DNA from 4 places in the Neorhizobium tunisiense genome. Region 2 is predicted to be linked to each of the others. Evidence: predicted binding sites of a transcription regulator. Region 2 holds the regulator's gene; each other region holds the start of a gene.

Region 1 (5,335 bases), on a different contig from region 2:
AAGATAGGCCTGACATCTCGCGCCATGCAGATGGCGTCCAAGATGACCGAGCCCGACTATGGCGTCATTCTGGACGATGCGCTTTACAACGACGGAGCGCAGATCAAGGCGGATTTGTTCATCAAGCCGCGTCTGGAAGTCGAGCTGGCTTTCATCATGGGGGAGGACCTCGAAGGAACGGGCACCCGGATCTACGACGTCATGCGCGCCACCGAGTTCATCGTGCCCGCGCTCGAGATCATCGATTACCGGACCGAAGTTCCGCGCGCGATCACCGACACGATTGCCGACAATGCAGCCTTCGGGGCGATCGTTGTCGGCGGACGGGTCGTTCGTCCCATGGATATCGATATCCGCTGGGTGGGTGCGACGCTTTCGAAGAACGGAATTATCGAGGAGTCGGGCGTTTCGGCAGCGATCATGGGCCATCCGGCGGCTGGTGTCGCCTGGCTTGTCAACAAGCTGCATGCCGTCGGTGGCGGTTTGAAAAAGGGGCAGATCGTCCTTGCGGGCTCTTTCACGAGACCGGTCGATATCGTCAAGGGCGACGTCATCCAGGCTGACTACGGGCCGGTCGGCTCGATCGGCGTCTCCTTCGTGTGAGGTTGGTGATGGATCTTCCTGTCAACAAATTCAAAGCGAAACTGCGCGCCGGGCAAAGCCAGATCGGGCTTTGGTGCGGGCTCCCGGGAAGCTATGCAGCGGAGATCGTAGCGCCAGCCGGTTTCGACTGGCTGCTGTTCGATACGGAGCATTCCCCGAGCGACGTGTTGACGGTATTGCCGCAATTGCAGGCGGTGGCGCCCTATGAGGTCGCGCCGGTCGTGCGGCCGGCGGTCAACGACCCGGTGCTGATCAAGCGTTTTCTGGATATCGGCGTTCAATCGCTGCTGATACCCTATGTTCAGAACGCCGACGAAGCGAAAGCCGCAGTGGACGCCACCCGGTATCCGCCCGACGGTATTCGAGGCGTTTCCGCTCTTACGCGTGCCACGCGTTTCGGCAGGGTTAAGAATTACGCGCAGCTGGCGGAGCGGGAACTCTGCGTTCTCGTTCAAGTCGAAACGCGGGCGGCCATGGCTCACATAGAAGCGATCGCATCGGTCGAAGGTGTGGATGGCATATTCATCGGTCCGGCCGACCTCGCCGCCAGTTTCGGATATCCGGGACAGCCCGGCCACCCGGAGGTGGTCGAAGCCATTGAAAAAGCAGTTGTTCTGCTCAAGTGCCTCGGGAAGCCGGTGGGAATTCTCACACCGGACGAGAAGTTCGCGGCCCGTTGCATAGAATTGGGAACGCTGTTCACGGCCGTTGGTGTCGATGTAGCCTTGCTGGCGCGCGGCGCTGAAGCCCTGGCAGGCAGGTTTGCGGAACGGGTGTGAACCATGGCGGTCCCGGACAAGGTTGTTTTCGAACTTGCACCAACGGGCCTAATCCGCGCTGCCGTGAATGTCGCAAATGCCGCACTTGCGCGTGTGGACAAGCGCACGGGTGCGCTTGTCGGGCCAAGTGTCGATCTGGCGAACGCATTGGCGGCAGAAACGGGCTGCGTCCTTTCGATACTGAAGTATCAATCGGCGGCGGCGATATTGGCGGCGGCGGATCGAAACGAATGGGACGTCGCCTTTATCGCAGCAGACCCCTCGCGCGCAGATCGCCTTGCGTTCTCGGCCCCCTATGCGTTCGTCACCGCGACCTATCTCGTTCCGGTAAAGTCAGATGTCTTCCGCGTAGCGGATATGGACCTCTCTGGCCGCCGGATAGCGACCGCACAAGGGGCCGCCTATACCAAACAACTCGAACGTCAGCTCAAGAACGCGACGATCGTCTATGCCGACAATCCATCCGCAGCGATAGAAATGCTGAAAGCTGGTCTCTGCGATGCGGCAGCGGGGTTGAAGGAATCTCTTGGACTGGCTGCGGAGAATAATCCGCAATTCCGGAAATTGGATGACGCATTTTCCGAAATCGCGCAGACCCTCGCCGTCATGAAAACGATGAAAGCTGCGGCGGCGTTTATAAGAAATTTTGTTGAACGTTACGTCGCAGCCGGTTGTGGCGGGCCGGCTACTTAAAGGCTTACGCCGATGCACCGGTGGATACTTGATATCTCCCGACATAGCTTCCTGATCATTCCACCTCAAACCGTCTACGTCATCGACGGCGGGTCGCCCTCACAAAGGCCATCCGCTCGTTGAGCGGAGCACGCCCTATGCCGATGACACGGAGCCGGCTTAAGCGGCTCGCCGTCCGGTCTCTTCAAATAATGACGCCCATATTCTTGATTATTGCTACCGCGCCGGCTGAAAAAGCTCGATGAGATTGCCGGCGGGATCGACGAGCAGAATCTGCGAGCCGCCCGGCCCGGTGACCACGTCATTGCGAAAGCTGACGCCTCTTGCGCGTAAACGCGCCACCTCGGCGGCCAAGTCATCGACGACAAGATGAATGCGGTTCCAGCCGCCCGGCGCCGGTTGTTCGCCATCGGGCATCGGCCGACCCGCCGAACTCATTGGACCGCTTAGGAGTAGCCGCAATGCGCCGCGCCTGACGTCTGCGAACGCCGGCGCCTGCTTTGAGATGAGGGAGAAGCCGAGATGGCCTACATACCATTCCACGGCGGCTTCCACGTTGTCGACCATATAACGGACGTTGACTGTTTCCTCGGCCATCTCTGCCTCACAAGGTTTGGAAGAAGCTCAGGGAGAATAGCAAAACGGTCGTGATTGAAAACGGGTAGACGCTCTCATGTTGGGAAGGTGATTCATCTCAATTGGGATATCACTGTCGCAAAACCGTAATGTCGCGTCTCTAGGTTTAGAACGGCTCTAAAGCGGGATGATTTTAGACCGTTTCAACCAGTGGAGGCATTCGATGGACAACCATATTTCGCAAAAGATTTTTCCGACGACCCAGCTCGAGGACGCCGATGGCGAAGGTCATAACACGAGCGCCAACCCGACGATGGGCGAAATCGTCAGCAAGCGTTTCTCGCGCCGGGATTTCCTGCAGGGCTCGCTCGCCGTCTCTGCCATCGCGGCTACGGTCAGCCCCTTCGCTCTGATGAGCGCCGACGAGGCGCGTGCACAAGGCAAGAGTGGTTCTGCATTCAAGTTCACCGAGGTGGAAGCCGGCGTCGATGCCAACCATCACGTCGCCGAAGGTTATAATGCCGATATCCTGCTGCGCTGGGGCGATGCTGTCCTGCCGGGCGCCCCGGAGTTCAGTCCGACCAAGCAGACCGCCGACGCCCAGAGCAAGCAGTTCGGCTACAATAACGACTATGTCGGTTACATTCCGTTCGAAGGTTCCAGCGAGCACGGCCTGCTCGTCGTCAATCACGAGTACACCAATCCGCACCTGATGTTCCCTGGCCTCGTCAAGGTCGTCGATGGCAAGATCAAGCAGGGCGCCCTCAGCAAGGAGCAGGTGGATGTCGAAATGGCCGCCCATGGCGGCACCATCGTCGAAATTCGCAAGCAGGGCGGCAAGTGGCAGGTCGTCACCGACGGCAAGTACAATCGCCGCATCACCGCCAATACGCCGATGGAGATCACCGGCCCGGCTGCCGGGAATGATCGCCTGAAGACCAATGCCGATGCGACCGGCACCCGCTCCATCGGCACGATCAACAACTGTGCCGGCGGCGTCACGCCCTGGGGCACCTACATCATGGCGGAAGAGAATTTCCACGGCTATTTCTCCGGAAAGCTGCCGGAAGGTCATGGGGAAGCCGCCAACTACAAGCGTTACGGCGTTCCGGAAGGCGGCTACGAATGGGCCAATTTCTACGATCGCTTCGATCTCGCCAAGGAACCGAATGAGCCGAACCGCTTCGGCTGGATCGTCGAGGTCGATGTCATGGATCCGACCTCCACGCCGAAGAAGCGCACCGCGCTCGGTCGCACGAAGCATGAAGGTGCGGAGTCGATTGTGGCCAAGAATGGCAAGGTCGTCTTCTATCTCGGAGACGACGAGCGTTTCGATTATGTCTACAAATTCGTGACCGACGGCACCTTCAATCCGAACGACCGCGCGGCTAATATGAACCTGCTCGATCGGGGCACGCTTTATGTCGCCAAGTTCAACGAAGATGGCAACATGCAGTGGCTGCCGATGGTTCACGGCCAGGGCCCGCTGACGGCCGCCAACGGCTTTGCCAGCCAGGCCGACGTGCTGATCGAGTGTCGCCGCGCGGGCGATGTGCTCGGCGCCACCAAGATGGACCGTCCGGAAGACGTCCAGCCGAACGGCGTCAACGGCAAGGTCTATGTCATGCTGACCAACAACACCCGCCGCAAGGCAGACCAGGTGAATGCCGCCAATCCCCGCGCGGAAAACGCCTTCGGGCACATCATCGAGATCGCTGAAAACGACGGCGATTTCACCGCGACCTCCGGCAAGTGGGAAGTGCTCCTGAAATGCGGCGACCCGTCGGTCGCGGCGGTGGGTGCGACATTCTCGACCGAAACCACCAAGAACGGCTGGTTCGGCATGCCGGATAACTGCGCTGTCGATTCCGCCGGTCGCCTCTGGGTCTCGACGGACGGCAACAACAACAAGCAGACCGGACGCACCGATGGCCTATGGGCAGTCGATACGGAGGGTGATGCCCGCGCAACATCGAAATTGTTCTTCCGCGTGCCGGTTGGAGCAGAAATGTGCGGCCCGCTCTTCGCACCGGATGACGAGACCGCCTTCGTGGCCGTCCAGCATCCGGCTGATGGCGGCGAGGACTGGCCAGGCCATGGCCGTCCGTCCTACTACGAAGACCTCTCCACCCGCTGGCCGGATTTCAAGCCCGACATGCCGGTGCGACCTGCAGTCGTTGCGATTACTAAGGTGGGCGGCGGCAAGATTGCCGTCTGACACTATCAACGCGGCGTCGAGCCGCAACAAGGGTGGGAGCGAGGCTGCCGCCTGGCTAATGCCGGCCGGGGTGAGTGCATCATCCCGGCCCCCATTTAATGAAACGCTCCCTGCGCCTGCTGGAGCGGCAGCCACCGCTTTGGTTTTCGACTAGACAGCGGCGAGGCCGACCGCCCCAAGCCCCATGCCGAGTACCACCAGCCAGGGCGGAACCTTCCAGACGACCAGCAGGAGGAAGCCTGTCAGCGCCAGCGCGAAGTCGTGGGCACTGAGGATTGCGCTTGTCCAGACCGGGTTGTAGAGAGCCGCCCCGAGAATTCCGACGACGGCAGCGTTGGCGCCGCGCATCGACGCCTGGGCCATAGGCTGTTTCCGGAAGCCGTCCCAGAACGGTAGAGCGCCGAGGAGCAACAGGAACCCGGGCACAAAAATTGCGGCAAGGCATATGGCGGCGCCAAGGATGCCA
Region 2 (5,335 bases):
ACCTGGCGCAACGCCTGGAGGAATTCCTTCGGAACCGGCCGGACGCCTCCCTCTCCCTGGATCGGCTCGATCAGAATAGCCGCGGTCGCATCGGTGATCGCGGCCTTCAGGGCGTCGATGTCGCCGAACGGCACCTGATCGAAGCCTTCGACCTTCGGGCCGAAGCCTTCGAGATATTTCGCCTGGCCGCCGGCAGCGATGGTCGCCAGCGTACGGCCGTGGAAGGCACCTTCGAAGGTAATGATATGGAAGCGCTCCGGATGCCCCTTCACGAACTGATAGCGGCGCGCCGTCTTGATGGCACATTCCAGGGCCTCGGCGCCGGAATTGGTGAAGAACACCTTGTCCGCGAAAGAGTTGTCGGCGAGACGACGCGCCAGCTTCTCCTGGCCGGGCTGCTCGAAGAGGTTGGACGTGTGCCACACCTTGTCGGCCTGCGCCTTCAGCGCACCAACGAGATGCGGATGTCCGTGGCCGAGCGAATTGACCGCGACGCCGGAACCGAAATCGAGATATCGCTCCCCACTTTCCGTCACAAGCCATACGCCCTCGCCGCGCTCGAAACGCAGCGGAGCCCGGGCAAACGTGTCGAAAAGCGCGGCTTCAGCCATGGCGACATCACTCCTCTAGGCAGTCCAAAAAGGCCCATGGAACGGGCCGAAAAAACCAAAAATGCCGCCCACTGGGCGGCGGGGGCACTATCGGGGTTTAGGCCATCAATGTCAACAAAGCTCGGCGTTTTGGGCGGATCCGGGCCGGAAGGCGAAAGGCGCCGGCCAATGTGACAAAAATGACTCTCCCGGACAGCAAGTTGGGGAAAACCACGAAATCGATTCCCGCAGATTCTCCCGACTCTTGCCACGGAGTCAGCCTCACACTAGGTTAAAGATCAATTACTAGACTGCATGCGGCGGAACTAGTCACCTCAAGCATAGATATAGTGGGTGCTGCGAAATGAATTTCGCAGCAAAGGTGGAAGGATTCTGCATGCCAGCAACGTTCAAAGGCGGAGAACGGGCATGAACTGGACAGACGAGCGTGTCGAGAAGCTCAAAAGATTATGGTCGGAGGGCCTCAGCGCCAGCCAGATCGCAGCGCAACTTGGAGGCGTAAGCCGAAATGCCGTGATCGGCAAGGTGCATCGTCTGAGCCTGCCGGGTCGGGCGAAAGCCGGCGGCACGGTAGCGACGGGCCGTTCATCTGCGGCCAAGCGCACGACGTCGGCGCCGCGAGCCCCGAACTATGCATCGCGCGTCGCGACCCGGACCGTTACCCGCGCCGTTGGTGCGACGATGGTCAAGGAAGAGGTCGAAATCGAGCCCTATCAGGAGATGGAATATCGTCCCGCCTCCAACGTGGTGGTGCCGATCTCCCGTCGCCTTGCATTGACCGAACTCACCGAGCGCACCTGCAAATGGCCGGTCGGCGATCCGCTCAAGGACGACTTCCACTTCTGCGGCTGCGAATCCCCGGATGCTTCGCCCTATTGCAGCTATCACGCAAAGCTCGCCTACCAGCCGGTCAACGAGCGGCGCAAGGTTGCTGCTCGGGTCTGAGCGGCAAGGCGACACGAGGGCTAGATCGGAAGCGGGCTTGAGGTCCGCTTTTTTGTTGCTGCATGGCAGATATGCCAGGCCCAAGCCTTGCTGCCGGGCGGCATTGCGCCTATTTCCAAAACAGCGAGGACGACCTCCCCCATTCGGGCAGAAACTCCGGGACGACCCGGAACAGAACCCAGGAGGTCATCATGCGCTCGACACGCGACCGTATCCGCCATGCCATCAGCTTCGAACTGATCGGGCTCGCTCTCATCACGCCGCTCGGCGCTATCGCCTTCGGCATGCCGGCTGCCGATATCGGCGTGGTCGGCATCGGCAGCGCGACGATCGCCACCGGCTGGAACTATCTTTACAATCTCGGCTTCGACCATCTGATGCAGCGCTTCACCGGCACCACACAGAAAAGCACCGCGATACGCGTGGCGCATGCGGTGTTGTTCGAACTTGGTCTGCTGATCGCGCTTTTGCCGCTGATCGCCTGGTATCTCGGCGTCAGCATCCTCCATGCTCTGATGATGGATGTGTCTTTCGCGGTCTTCTACGTGGTCTATGCCTTCGTCTTCAACTGGGCCTATGACCGGATCTTTCCGCTGCCGGAATGGCAGCGGCAGACCGAGGCGGCTTGAGTCGGCTCGTTAAGATTCCATCGAGTAACCCGCGCCGCGGACGGTGCGGATGACATCCTGCATGTTGGAGAAGTTGAGCGCTTTTCTCAGGCGCCCGACATGCACGTCTACGGTACGCTCATCGACATAGATGTCGTGGCCCCAGACGCCATCCAGAAGCTGCGACCGTGAGAACACACGGCCGGGCGAGGCCATCAGGAATTCCAGAAGGCGGAATTCGGTCGGGCCGAGGCGCACTTCACGGCTCTTGCGGTGAACGCGATGGGTTTCCCGATCGAGTTCGATATCGCCGCAACGGAGCACGCTGGAGAGCACTTCGGGACGGGCGCGGCGCAGCATCGCCTTGACGCGGGCCATCAGCTCCGGGGTCGAGAAGGGTTTTACCACATAGTCGTCAGCGCCGGTGGCGAGGCCGCGAACACGTTCGCTCTCCTCGCCGCGGGCCGTCAGCATGATGATCGGCAGGCGTTCCGTTTCCGAACGCGTGCGCAGACGGCGGCAGAGTTCGATGCCGGAAACGCCGGGTAGCATCCAGTCGAGTATCAGAAGATCCGGCGTACGCTCCTGAAGCCGGATTTCGGCTTCATCCCCCCGCAGGATCGTCTCGACCTCATAACCTTCCGCTTCGAGATTGTAGCGAAGAAGCACGCTGAGTGCTTCTTCATCCTCCACCACAGCGATTTTAGGCAGCATTTCAGCTCTGCTCCGTCAGCATTCCATCATTTATTCGGTGATCGCGCCGAGTGTGTTCGACGAGTCGTCCTTCGGGCGATCGCCCTCCGGCTGGGCGCCGGTCGTCATGTAGTAGATGGTCTCGGCGATGTTGGTGGCGTGGTCGCCGATACGCTCGATGTTCTTGGCGCAGAACAGCAGGTGCGTGCAGGTGGTGATGTTGCGCGGATCCTCCATCATGTAGGTGAGGAGTTCGCGGAACAGCGAGGTGTACATCGCGTCGATTTCCTCGTCGCGGATGCGGATCGCCTCGGCCTTCTCCGCCGAACGTGTCGCGTAGACGTCGAGGACGTCCTTGAGCTGCACGAGGGCGAGATCGGAGAGATGTTCCAGACCGCGGGCGAGCTTGCGCGGAACGCCTGTGCCCTGAACCGCGATAACGCGCTTGGCGGTGTTCTTGCCAAGGTCGCCGACGCGCTCCAGATCGGAGGCGATGCGCAACGAACCGACAATCTCGCGAAGGTCGGCCGCAACCGGCTGGCGGCGGGCGATCGTGATGATCGCCTTGTCGCCGATCTCGCGCTCGGCGTGATCGAGGATCACGTCGTCGGAGATGACCTTCTGCGCGAGTGCGGCGTCGGAATTGACCAGCGCACGCACGGCGTCCGAGCACATCTGCTCGGCGAGGCCACCCATTTCGGAGATGCGGCGGCTCAGGTATTTCAGTTCGTCGTCATATGCCGACAGGATATGGGTCGATGCCATCTTCTAGTCCTCAAAATTGATTTTCAGGCGGCACAATCGGCTGGATCAGCCGAAACGGCCCATGATGTAATCCTGGGTGCGCTGATCGTCGGGATTGGTGAACATCTTGTCGGTGTCGTTCTCCTCGACGAGTTGGCCGAGATGGAACATGGCGGTGCGCTGCGACACGCGGGCAGCCTGCTGCATCGAGTGCGTCACGATGACGATCGTGTAGTTGGCACGCAGTTCATGGATGAGTTCTTCAACCTTGGCGGTCGCGATCGGGTCGAGAGCCGAGCAGGGTTCGTCCATCAGGATGACTTCCGGCGACACGGCGATCGCACGGGCGATGCACAGACGCTGCTGCTGACCGCCGGAGAGGCCGGTGCCGGATTCGTGCAGGCGATCCTTGACTTCGCCCCAGAGGCCAGCGCGCTGCAGGCTCGCCTCGACGATCTGGTCCATATCGGCCTTGCTCTTGGACAGGCCGTGGATGCGCGGACCGTAGGAGACGTTCTCGTAGATGGTCTTCGGGAACGGGTTCGGTTTCTGGAAAACCATGCCGACACGGGCGCGAAGTTCCACGACGTCGATGTTCTGGTCGTAGATATCGTCCGCATCGAGGGTGATCTTGCCGGTGACGCGGCAATTCTCGATCGTGTCGTTCATGCGGTTGAGGCAGCGCAGGAAGGTGGACTTGCCGCAGCCGGAAGGACCGATGAGAGCCGTCACAGTGTTTTCGCGGACGTTGAGGTTCACGTCGAAAAGCGCACGCTTTTCGCCGTAATACACCGAAACGTCCTTACCGATCATCTTGTGGGGAGCATCGCTCATCTTTTGGTCCAGCGCCTTTTCTACTGCCGATTCTGACATCATATTCATTGTCATACTCCTTCTACCAGCGCCGCTCGAAGCGACGCCGCAAGAGAATTGCGCCAACATTCATTAGGATGAGGAACAGGAGCAGGATGATGATTGCTCCCGAGGTACGCTCGACGAACGCGCGCTCCGCTTCGTTCGCCCACATGTAGATCTGTACCGGCAGCGCCGTCGACGGGTCGAGCGGCGTGGTCGGATAGTTGGCGACGAAGGCCACCATACCGATCAAGAGCAGCGGAGCGGTTTCGCCGAGTGCGTGGGCGAGACCGATGATCGTACCGGTCAGGATGCCGGGCATCGCGAGCGGCAGGACATGGTGAAAGATCGTCTGCATCTTGGATGCGCCGAGGCCGAGGGCCGCCGCGCGGATAGAGGGCGGCACAGCCTTCAGGGCCGCGCGGGTCGCGATGATGATCGTCGGCAGCGTCATGAGGGTGAGCACCAGGCCGCCGACCAAGGAGGCGGAACGGGGCAGGCCCATGAAGTTGACGAAGACCGCCAAGCCGAGCAGACCGTAGACGATCGAGGGAACGGCCGCGAGATTGTTGATGTTCACCTCGATCAGGTCGGTGAACTTGTTCTTCGGGGCGAATTCCTCGAGATAGATCGAGGCGGCGACGCCGATCGGCAGCGCCAGAATGAGCACGATCAGCATCATGTAGAACGAGCCGATCAGGGCAACGCCGACGCCGGCTGCTTCCGGACGGCTCGATGCGCCGTTGACGAAAATGCCGCTGTTGAAGTGCTTGGCAAGCGCGCCGCTATCGGACAGCTGCTTCATCCAGCCGAGCTGCTGGTCGTTGATCTTGCGGTTCTCCTGGCTGACGTCGAGGTCGATCTGGCCCTTGTAGGCCG
Region 3 (5,335 bases), on a different contig from region 2:
ACGTGACCCAGATGAGCGTGCCGCCGGCCGGCCGCTGGGTGTTGCGCGGCGACCGCGGCATCACCTACGAGAACAAGCTGCCGTCGAATTCGGCGCTGACGGCGGGCCAGTGGTGGGCCGCCGACTATACCGGCGAGCCGCTCGTCTCCTTCTCGGCGGAAGAGGCCGGCGAACTCGGCCTGAAACTCGGCGATACCGTCACCGTCAACGTGCTCGGCCGCAACATCACCGCCCGCATCGCCAATTTCCGGAAGGTGCAATGGGAATCGCTGTCGATCAATTTCGTGATGATCTTCTCGCCCAATACCTTCCGCGGCGCACCGCATGCCTGGCTCGCGACGCTCAGCGATCCCAAGGCCACCGCCCAGCAGGAAGCCTCGATCCTGCGCGCCGTCACCAACGCCTATCCGACCATCACCAGCGTCAGGGTCAAGGATGCGATCAATATCATAGACCAGCTCGTCGGCCAGCTCGCGACCGCGATCCGGGCTGCGGCGGCGGTTGCGCTGATCGCCTCCGTGCTGGTGCTTGCCGGTGCGCTGGCGGCGGGCAACCGGGCACGCACCCATGACGCGGTCATCCTGAAAACGCTCGGCGGCACGCGCAGCATGCTGATGCGCGCCTTCAGCTACGAATACATGATCCTCGGAACGGCGACCGCGCTCTTCGCGCTTCTCGCCGGCGGCCTCTCTGCATGGTTCGTCGTCAGCCGGATCATGCGGCTCCAATCGGCCTTCCTGCCCGATATTGCAGTGCTGACGCTCGCCGTTTCGCTGGTCCTGACCGTCGGGATAGGCCTTGCCGGCACCTGGCGCATATTAGGGCAGAAGGCCGCACCGGTGCTGCGTGAGCTCTAATTCTCCCGCAGGTAGTATTTCTCGTTAACTCTCTGATCAAAATCCCGTCAGAACGTCCCATAGGTTGCTAAAGGGGCCTGATAGCTTGCGTTTTTCGCTTGCCGCACCTCTTGTATGTGAAGCGATCTCGCATCATATTTATGCGCAGGCTTGCTGGAGCTCCGCAGCGGCGCCTGGGTCCGAAAAAAGGGGGCCCGACACCGTGAATAATTCCGGAGCTTAAAGAGGAAACAATGGCTGACTTTAACAACTACCAGACCCGGGTGGCGCAGGGTCGCGCCCAGTCCGGCGCGATGATCGATGAAGGCCTGCGCGCCTACATGCTTAAGGTCTACAACCTGATGGCTGTCGGCTTGGCTATCACCGGTATCGCCGCCTATGGTATTTCGGCCCTCGCAACAACGACCGATGCGGCCGCAGCTGTCGCCCGGCTTCCGAACGGCATCCTGTTGACCAGCCTCGGCGCTGCGATCTACGGTTCGCCGCTTCGCTGGGTCGTCATGCTCGCACCGCTCGCGGTGGTGTTCTTCCTGAGCTTCCGCGTTCATAAGATGAGCGTCAGCTCGGCACAGGCCACCTTCTGGGGCTACGCGGCGCTGATGGGTCTCTCCCTGTCGTCGATCTTCCTGATCTACACTTCGCAGAGCATCGTGCAGACGTTCTTCATCACGGCAGCCTCCTTCGGCGCCCTGTCGCTTTATGGCTACACGACGAAGAGAAGCCTGTCGGGCATGGGCTCGTTCCTGATCATGGGCCTGTTCGGCCTGATCATCGCCTCGATCGTCAACATCTTCCTGGGTTCCGCCCCGCTCGCTTGGGCGATCTCGGTCATCGGTGTTCTCATCTTCGCAGGCCTCACCGCCTACGACACGCAGAAGATCAAGGAAATGTACTTTGACGGCGACGACGTCGCGGTAGCTGGCCGCAAGGCCATCATGGGCGCTCTGACCCTCTACCTCGACTTCATCAACCTCTTCACGTTCCTCCTCCAGTTCCTGGGCAACCGGAACAACTAATTCGAGGAATACGAACAGGAAAAAGGCGGCCTCCGGGCCGCCTTTTTTATTGCCCGGCTTCGCGCCGCAGCATAGTCTTTGGCCATTCCTTTCAACGGCCTGAATCTCAATGACATTCCATCTCCGTGACGCCTCCTCCGCCGATCTTCCGACAATCACCGAAATCTATCGCGACAGCGTGCTGAACGGCACGGCGAGCTACGAGATCCTGCCCCCGGACCAGGCGGAGATGGCGGCCCGCTTCGAGGCGATCCGGGCCAAGGGTTATCCCTATATCGCGGCGGAACAGCACGACGGCACCCTTCTCGGTTATGCCTACGCATCGGCCTTCCGGACCCGCCCGGCCTATCGCTGGCTGGTCGAGGACTCGATCTACCTGGCGCCGGAAGCGCGCGGCAAGGGCGTCGGCAAGGCGCTGCTGAAAGAATTGCTCGTGCGTTGCGAGGCGCTCGGTTTCCGCCAGATGGTCGCCGTCATCGGCGGCGCAAGCCCGGCCTCCGTGGCGCTCCATCGCGGCCTCGGCTTCGAGCTGACCGGCACCCTGAAAGGCACCGGCTTCAAGCACGGGAAATGGCAGGATACGGTGCTGATGCAGGTCGCCCTTGGCGAAGGCAATGAAACCGATCCGGATCCGGAGACCTATCCCGGTTCGCTGTTTACCGAATAGGACGCCGCCTCAATCGATCAGTTTCAGCACCTTGTCGAACACCTTGAGCACCTGCGGCAGCTCATGGCCGCGCTTCATGATCAGGCCATGGGTGTTCATGACGGAAAAGGCGCCCTGCTTGGCTGCAAGCTTCGGATTCTTCTCTATCCGGAAGAGCGGGGTTTCGCCGGAGCGTTTGAAGACGGAGAACACGGCCCGATCCTTGAGGTGGTCGATCGCGTAGTCCTTCCACTCCCCTTCGCCGACCATTCGGCCGTAAATCCTTAAGATCGCATCGAGTTCTCGCCGATGGAAGGTGACCGGGGCGGGATCGCGGTTCTGCCGATAATCACTGAGATCGACGACAACGGCTGTGTCCTGGGGTCTCTGTCCCCCCGGCAAATCCGGCTGATCTGTCATCAAGACTCCCAAATCGTCAAATGTCAGAGATATGACAGTGTGCCTGAGAGGCGGTAAAAATCAACCCCGGCAATCTCGCCCGGAACGAACCGCACGATTTTATTCTTGCCCCATTTCGAACAAAAGAGTGCCCGATTTCGAAGCGAGATTGGCATCGTTGGTTGGCGCCGTTTTCAGCGCCATATGGCCCGGTCTGGTGCATTGACCCTTACCCCCAGCCCCCCAATGTTATTGGATCGGGCCGCCAACAAGAACTCACGCACAATTCGGCAAGCCAGGACCCCGACCGCGGTCAATATTTCTTGCGGCCTGCCATCAGCACCGTCGCGCCGAGAATCGCTGCCGGCTCGCCGCCCGGACCGGATGTCTGCAGCAGGATCGCGCAGCCATCCTTCTTCGACTTGCCCATCAGCTTGCCGGGCAAGGTCAGCTTCATGCTCTGGCCGTTCCATGTGCCGACCGACTGGACGTCGTAGACGGCGTGCCAATATTCCATCGTCTTGCCGCTGTTTTCACCCTTGGTGACATCCACCAGCTGGCGCTTTGTGAAATAGGCGACGACGACGTCCGCCTGTCCTTTGCCGTCGCCGATCTCGATTTCGATTTCGTCGCCGCGCATCGCCGCGGTGACCGGGACGTCGAGCCCCTTGCCGTTCTGGCCGAGTGTCTTCACCTTGTCGTTGATGACCGTGAGGTCGGTGCCCTTGACATGGTCGCGGCCGTTGATGAGGGCCTGCGGGGTGTAGACGCCGCTACGCCCGAGCGTCTTGGCATAGCCATATTGCCGCTCGGTATTTTCCCTGGAGCTCAGCGTGTCGGTCCAGCCGAGATAGTTCCAATAGTCGACGTGGTAGGACAGCACGACCATGTCTCCCTGTGCTACCAACTCGCCCAGGGCGGCATCGGCGGGCGGGCAGGAGGAGCAGCCTTGAGAGGTGAAAAGTTCGATCACGCCCTTCGGCGCCCTGACCTCTCCCGCAAACGCAGCGCCCGCATAAAACAGGCCCGCAACAAGGATTACGGAGCGAAAACGGAAGGGCATGGGTGGCAGACCTTTTTTATCAGGGAAACTGTTATCCACGATTGCTCGCGGCGATCAAGGGCCTAACGCACTGGATGGCGGAAAGTAACCACCGGGAACCTTCAAGAGAAAGTCACGAAGGGGTGAAGACCGGATAATTGATCGGCTTTCGAATGCGTTTGGTCGGACATCAAACTTCGCGAAAAATGCATCGAGGTCAAATCAGTTTGAGCAGGCCTTGAGTAAAATAAACGGCACCCACGCCGGTGACGATCCAGCGCGTCCAGGCGCGGAAATTCTGGTCGGTCATCCTCTGCAGGATATCGTTGCCGGCCCGTGCCCCGAGGATCGCGATCGGCGCCGCGACCAGCACCGCGATCCATTCGATGGTCGGCAGTTGCGAGGCCGCATTCCAGTAGAACACCACCTTCGTGGCATGCGAGGCGACCTGCATCGCCGCCTTGGTGGCGATCACCTTGCGCCGGTCCATCGTCGTGCGGATGAAGAAGATGTCGATCGTCGGCCCCGATACGCCGACGCCGACCGTCAAGGCGCCGGCGATCAACCCGCAGGCCAGCGCGTGCAAAGGTTTCGAGGCGTCGAGCTGCAGCTTCGACACCGGCATCCAGACGAGGATCGGCATCAGCCCGATGGCGATCGACACGACGATGAGATCCGGCTGGTAGTCGACGATCAGCAGGATGATGCTCGAAATGACCAGCCCCAGGCCCAGGATGCCGAGAATGCGGTAGTCGATATAGGCGCGGGAAAACCAGGCGCGCGACCCGTTCGAGACCATCTGGATGACGCCGTGGATGGCGATCGCGGTACTGACGGGGAAGAGGAAGAGCAGTACCCAGAGCAGGATCAACCCGCCCGCCATGCCGAAAATTCCCGAAAGCAGCGATGTCAGGAAAACGGTGACGGCCATTCCGGTGAGGATGACGACGGTCAAGGGCACGGGACCTTGGGGAGGACGATGTCACGCTGGGACAGGTGTACGGACATCGGATATCGGGAAGGAGATCCGCCGGAGGTTTCGCTCCGGCGGATGATGAGCGGAGTCGCCTTAGGCGGCGAGGTCGCGCAGAACGGTCTGCAGGATGCCGCCATTGTTCATGTAGACGACCTCGTCGAGCGTATCGATGCGGCAGAGGATGTTGATTTCCTTCACCGTGCCGTCGCCATAGGTGATCTTGGCGATCTTCCATTCGCGCGGCTTGATGTCGCCTTCGAGACCGAGAATCTCGACAGTCTCGTCGCCCTTGAGGCCGAGGCTGGCCCAGGTCGTACCCTCTTCGAAGACGAAGGGAACGACGCCCATGCCGACCAGGTTCGAGCGATGGATACGCTCGAAGGACTGGGCGATGACCGC
Region 4 (5,335 bases), on a different contig from region 2:
GCCGGGTCACGGCCCTGGAATTCGCCTGCGCCAGCGCAAAACAAGGCATCGCCGCCGAAGCGATGAACGTCGCCAGCAGCCCTTTCAGAATCACGCGGGAAAGGCGGTTCGACGGCATGGGCTCCATCAAGCCTCAAACCGTGGCGCTTTTTCGTCCAGAATTGCGTTGACTTCGGCGACCGCGGCGCCGGGACCCTCGGGGTTGGAAAAGACCGCTCCCTTGAGCGCCACGAATTCCGCACCGGTCTCCGCAACGGCAAGCGCGGATGACGGATCGGTGCCGCCCATGACGATGCAGGGAATCTCGATCATCGAGGCCCACCATTCGCCGAGCGCGAGGTTTTTCGGATGCGCTTCAGGCTTGATGTCGCCGTCGAGCTTGCCGAAGAAGATGTAGTCGGGGCGAAATTCGCCGATCGCCAGCGCCTGGTGCCGGTCGGCCGCACCGCCTGTACCGACGATCATCTTCGGCACGAATTTCTCGATCGTTTCCTCCAGCTCCGCCAGGTTCCCGCCGAGATGCAGGCCATCCGCCTTGATGCGGCCGGCCACCCGGCTGTCGCCGGAAATCAGCGCCGCGGCACCCGCCGCCTGGATCAGGTCGACCAGTGCTTCCGCACGCTTCTGGAACGCCTGGTCGTCAAGGCCGTATTGCGGCACGATCACCGAAGCGACGTCGCCGCCGGCAAGCGCTGCTTCGAGATCCTTGGCCTGCTGATCGGCATCGTCATATTGCGGCACGATCAGCACGAGGCGGCAGCGGTCTTCCTGTCCGGTCATGTTTCTTCCCGTTCGGCGGATATCGACTTGTGAAAATCCGCACTCGTTTTCTGTCCGCAAATTCGATAGACCGGACCGTCTGCCGGATCAACCATTCCCTCATCTCCTTCGAGTCTTCATGCCCGATACGCTTAGCTTCGCGTTCTTCACCTTCGCCATCCCCGCTGTTTTGCTTGTCGGCCTCTCGAAAGGAGGCATCGGCGGTGCTATCGGGCTGCTCGGCGTGCCGCTGATGTCGCTCGCCGTCGATCCGGTCAAGGCGGCGGCGATCTTTCTGCCGATCCTGATCGTCATGGACATCGTCGCATTATGGTCCTGGCGGAACTTCAACGATCCCAAGACGCTGCTGGTGATCCTGCCCGGCGGCATCATCGGCATCGCGCTCGGATGGGCAACGTCGGCCTATGTCTCGGACAATGCGCTGCGCCTCGTCATCGCGATTGCGACGATCCTGTTTACCGTGCGCTATTTCTGGCAGGTCTACGGCCCTCGATCCAACCAGCCGAGGGCTCCCCTGCCGCACCGCCCCGGCGCTGCCACCTTCTGGGGCACCTTGTCCGGTTACGCGAGCTTCGTCGCCCATGCCGGCGGACCGCCGTTCCAGATCTACGTCCTGCCGATGCGGCTCGATCCGAAAGCCTATACCGGCGCCAGCATCCGCTTCTTCGCGATCGTCAATGCGGTCAAGGTCATCCCCTACTTCTTCCTCGGCGCACTCGACGCGGAAAATCTCACCATCTCCGCAACGCTTCTGCCGGCAGCCCTGATTGCGACCATGATCGGCGCGGCCATCGTCAAGCACCTGAAGGCGGAAACCTTCTATCCGATGACTTACGGTCTGGCATTCTGTGCGGGATTGAAACTGCTCTGGGACGGGCTGCCGTTCTGATCCGGCAAAGCAAGCGCGGCGCAGCTAAAAAAGCAACGCAAAATAAGGCGGGCGGCATTGTTGCGATGCACAATAAATCTTGCCGTTATCGAGCGTTTACCGTAAGTTCAATGCATGACAACCGTTGACCCCTTTGCAGCCATAGCTGATCCTAACCGGCGGTATCTGCTGGAGGAATTGCGGCGCGCGCCGAAAACCGTAAACGAACTTGCGCAAGGCCTGCCAATCAGCCGGCCTGCGGTATCGCAGCATTTGAAGGCTCTTCTGGATAACAATCTGGTGAATGTGACGGCGGAAGGCACGCGGCGCATCTATTCCGTCAACAGCAAGGGCTTCGACAGGCTCAACCTGTGGCTGGATCAGTTCTGGTCGTGATGACCGGCTTTTAAACCGTGGGAATTGTGGCTCCCTTCCACGACCAGAACCTTGTCATTGTTATTTCTGGGTTATTTCTGGATTATTGGTTTGCCGCTTTTATTATTCGCCTCCGACTGATGAAAAACCGGGCGAGCGGCGGGTTCTCCTACTGAGGAACTAATGACGCGTAGATGCCTTTAGGCGCTGCATTTGGTCCTTGATGCGCAGCTTGCGCCGCTTGAGTTCGGCTATTTCACGGTCGTCGGCGGAGGGGGACGCTAGAACGGTCTGGAGCTCCTCCTCCAAAGCACCGTGCTTCTTTTCAAGCGATGCGATATGAGCCTGGACGGTCATGTGGCATGTTCCTTCCTTAGTCACCTACCACGGCATTCCCTAATGCCGAGGCTTCAGGTTTACGAAGGAAGTGTGACACGATCGGCCGGCTTTGTCGAAGGTGAAATCATGGTTTGAAGTGGGCAAATTCGTGACCTTGTCTAACTTCCCGTTAACGCGGTTTGGTGGTAGAGGCTTGCGGAGAATGCCGGCGACCGCTGAAATGCCGGGCGTGAGAATGGGGACTGGAATATGGCAGATCAGGAACAGGCGGATGTCCGGCTGGTGCTTGCGAAACTTCGACAGGAACACGAGGATTACGACGCCGCCATTAACGCCATGATCCAGGTCGGCTGTGACGCCCTTCGCGTGCAGCGCATGAAGAAGAAGAAACTGTCGCTGAAAGACAAGATGACTCAGCTCGAAGACCAGATTGTTCCGGACATCATCGCGTAAGGGTCCTGCCATGTCTGAAAGACCTGCCGTCGCCATCATCATGGGCAGCCAGTCCGACTGGGAGACCATGAAGAACGCCGCCGACACGCTGGAGGCGCTCGATATCGGTTACGAGGCCCGTATCATATCGGCGCATCGCACGCCGGAGCGGATGATGCAGTTCGCCAAGGGCGCCCGTGCCGAAGGTTTCCAGGTCATCATCGCCGGCGCCGGCGGTGCGGCCCACCTGCCTGGCATGACCGCCGCCATGACCCCGCTTCCGGTTTTCGGCGTGCCAGTTCAGTCGAAGGCGCTTTCGGGCCAGGACAGCCTGCTGTCGATCGTCCAGATGCCGGCCGGCATTCCGGTCGGCACGCTTGCTATCGGCCGGGCCGGCGCCATCAACGCCGCCCTCCTGGCAGCCGCGGTTCTCGCCCTCAACGACGACGAGATCGCCGACCGGCTCGACGAATGGCGCGCCCGACAGAGCGCCGCCGTTGCGGACTATCCAATCGACGAGGCTCCATGACCGTCAGCACCATCGGCATCATCGGCGGCGGCCAGCTCGGCCGCATGCTGGCCATGGCCGCAGCCCGGCTGAACTTCCGCACGATCGTGCTCGAACCGCAGGCCGACTGCCCTGCAGCTCAGGTCGCCAACGCCCAGATCACCGCCGCCTATGACGATCCGGCAGCGCTTGCCGAACTCGCCAGCCGCTGCGACGTCGTCACCTACGAATTCGAGAACGTGCCGGTCACCGCCGCCGAGGCGCTGCAACGCTCGGCGCCGGTCTATCCGCCGGCCAAGGCGCTCGATGTGTCACAGGACCGGCTGACCGAAAAGCGGTTCCTGAGTTCCTGCGGCATAGACACCGCTCGATTCCATGCCGTCGACAGCCAGTCCGACCTCGAAACGGCACTCGTCGATTTCGGCGGCCAGGGCGTGCTGAAGACCCGCCGGATGGGTTATGACGGCAAGGGCCAGCGCGTGTTCCGCTCCGCCGCGGACAGTCCGGCCGGCGCCTATGACGCGCTCGGCGGCGTGCCGCTGATTCTCGAAAGCTTCGTGCCCTTCGAACGCGAGGTCTCAATCATCGCCGCACGCGCCGGGGACGGCACGACCGCCTGCTACGATCCGGCCGAGAATGTCCACCGCGGCGGCATTCTTCACACCTCCACCCTGCCCGCAAGAATCACCGAAGCGACAGCGAAGACCGCCCGCGAATCGGCCGAGAAGCTGCTGGCCGCGCTCGATTATGTCGGCGTCATCGGCATGGAGTTCTTCGTCATGGCGGATGGAACGCTGATCGCCAACGAGATCGCCCCGCGCGTCCACAATTCCGGCCACTGGACGGAGGCCGCCTGCGTCGTCTCGCAGTTCGAGCAGCATATCCGCGCCGTCGCGGGGCTGCCGCTCGGCAATCCGGTTCGCCATTCCGACTGCGTGATGACCAACCTCATCGGCGACGACATTCTGGACGTGCCGGCCTGGCTCTCGCGCGATGATGTTCTGGTCCATCTCTATGGCAAGACGGAATCCCGACCGGGCCGGAAAATGGGCCATGTGACCGAATTGAAGGGCCTGAAAACGTCGTCACAAGGTTGACATGCAGATTGGCTCGGGTTATCTGCACGCCCAACTGAGAGCGCGCCCCTCGAAGAATCTTGGCGGCGCGCTTTTGATTGATAGACATGCGGCTCTAAGCCCACAGACTGCTGGACCAGGAAAATGAAGATCAAGAACTCGCTTAAGGCGCTGAAGGCTCGTCACCGCGATAACCGTCTGGTTCGCCGCAAGGGCCGCGTTTACATCATCAACAAGCAGAACCCGCGCTTCAAGGCTCGTCAGGGCTGATACGGGCATTCAGCTCCGGTCTCGGCCGCAGCCGATCAAATTGTCGGTAACACGACAAATCGGGTTTGACCTTCGGCGCAGGCGGATTACCTTATCCGCATGCGCTATTTTCGTTTCAGTACTCTGATTCTCGCCGCGAGCCTTGCCGCCTCGCCCGCTCTCGCCCAGACAGCGACGTCCAAGCCGCCCTCAGCCCCACCTGCCGCCGCTCCGGTCGTACCGGCTGTCGCGCAGAAACCGGGCAAGCCTGTCGATCCGTTGTTCGATGCCTTGAAGCGCGAACGCAATCCGGAAAAGGCGCGCGGCATCGCCAGCCAGATCATCGCCGACCTGAACGATTCGGGCAGCGCCACCATCAACCTGCTGATGCAGTGGTCTGCGACCGCCATCAAGGAAAAACGCAATGCCGCCGCACTCGATTTCCTCGATCAGGTGACCGTGCTCGATCCCGCCTTTGCGGAAGGCTGGAACCGCCGTGCGACGCTGCATTACACGATGGGCAATCCCCGCAAATCCATGGCCGACATCGCCGAGGTGCTGAAGCGCGAGCCGCGCCATTTCGGAGCGCTGGCCGGCATGGCCGGTATCCTGACGGAAGCCGGCAAGGACGAACTGGCGCTGAAGGCATGGCAGGACTATCTCGCCGTCTACCCCGCCGACCGCGACGCCCAGGAAGCCGTTTCCAAG

What was found. The regulator PhoB, encoded in region 2, activates phosphate uptake and scavenging genes when phosphate is short. The targets are predictions, from matches to a motif close to TGTCATNNANCTGTCAT.
Region 1: ABCW43_RS26230 (PhoX family protein) is a predicted target of PhoB. The motif match lies at 2,786-2,802, and genes of this name have one in related genera.
Region 3: ABCW43_RS15280 (DUF2794 domain-containing protein) is a predicted target of PhoB. The motif match lies at 2,960-2,976, and genes of this name have one in related genera.
Region 4: ABCW43_RS11215 (YdcH family protein) is a predicted target of PhoB. The motif match lies at 2,442-2,458, and genes of this name have one in related genera.

What each region holds. Positions count from the first base shown of each region.
Region 1 covers NZ_JBDIUU010000011.1:45,075-50,409, reverse strand. Annotated here, with positions in the region: gene hpaH (2-oxo-hept-4-ene-1,7-dioate hydratase) at 1-603, shown strand, start outside; gene hpaI (4-hydroxy-2-oxoheptanedioate aldolase) at 612-1,382, shown strand; gene ABCW43_RS26240 (transporter substrate-binding domain-containing protein) at 1,386-2,075, shown strand; gene ABCW43_RS26235 (VOC family protein) at 2,292-2,672, opposite strand; gene ABCW43_RS26230 (PhoX family protein) at 2,875-4,869, shown strand; gene chrA (chromate efflux transporter) at 5,020-5,335, opposite strand, start outside.
Region 2 covers NZ_JBDIUU010000001.1:1,667,783-1,673,117, forward strand. Annotated here, with positions in the region: gene ABCW43_RS08725 (aspartate aminotransferase family protein) at 1-611, opposite strand, end outside; gene ABCW43_RS08730 (GcrA family cell cycle regulator) at 1,020-1,556, shown strand; gene ABCW43_RS08735 (PACE efflux transporter) at 1,748-2,185, shown strand; gene phoB (phosphate regulon transcriptional regulator PhoB) at 2,195-2,878, opposite strand; gene phoU (phosphate signaling complex protein PhoU) at 2,909-3,622, opposite strand; gene pstB (phosphate ABC transporter ATP-binding protein PstB) at 3,668-4,483, opposite strand; gene pstA (phosphate ABC transporter permease PstA) at 4,497-5,335, opposite strand, start outside.
Region 3 covers NZ_JBDIUU010000003.1:244,399-249,733, reverse strand. Annotated here, with positions in the region: gene ABCW43_RS15295 (ABC transporter permease) at 1-857, shown strand, start outside; gene ABCW43_RS15290 (Bax inhibitor-1/YccA family protein) at 1,091-1,873, shown strand; gene ABCW43_RS15285 (GNAT family N-acetyltransferase) at 1,983-2,540, shown strand; gene ABCW43_RS15280 (DUF2794 domain-containing protein) at 2,550-2,939, opposite strand; gene ABCW43_RS15275 (DUF1223 domain-containing protein) at 3,232-3,981, opposite strand; gene ABCW43_RS15270 (sulfite exporter TauE/SafE family protein) at 4,178-4,921, opposite strand; gene acnA (aconitate hydratase AcnA) at 5,030-5,335, opposite strand, start outside.
Region 4 covers NZ_JBDIUU010000002.1:452,357-457,691, reverse strand. Annotated here, with positions in the region: gene ABCW43_RS11235 (tetratricopeptide repeat protein) at 1-127, opposite strand, end outside; gene ABCW43_RS11230 (thiamine phosphate synthase) at 127-780, opposite strand; gene ABCW43_RS11225 (sulfite exporter TauE/SafE family protein) at 899-1,669, shown strand; gene ABCW43_RS11220 (ArsR/SmtB family transcription factor) at 1,784-2,044, shown strand; gene ABCW43_RS11215 (YdcH family protein) at 2,204-2,380, opposite strand; gene ABCW43_RS11210 (YdcH family protein) at 2,612-2,815, shown strand; gene purE (5-(carboxyamino)imidazole ribonucleotide mutase) at 2,826-3,323, shown strand; gene ABCW43_RS11200 (5-(carboxyamino)imidazole ribonucleotide synthase) at 3,320-4,399, shown strand; gene ykgO (type B 50S ribosomal protein L36) at 4,523-4,648, shown strand; gene ABCW43_RS11190 (hypothetical protein) at 4,748-5,335, shown strand, end outside.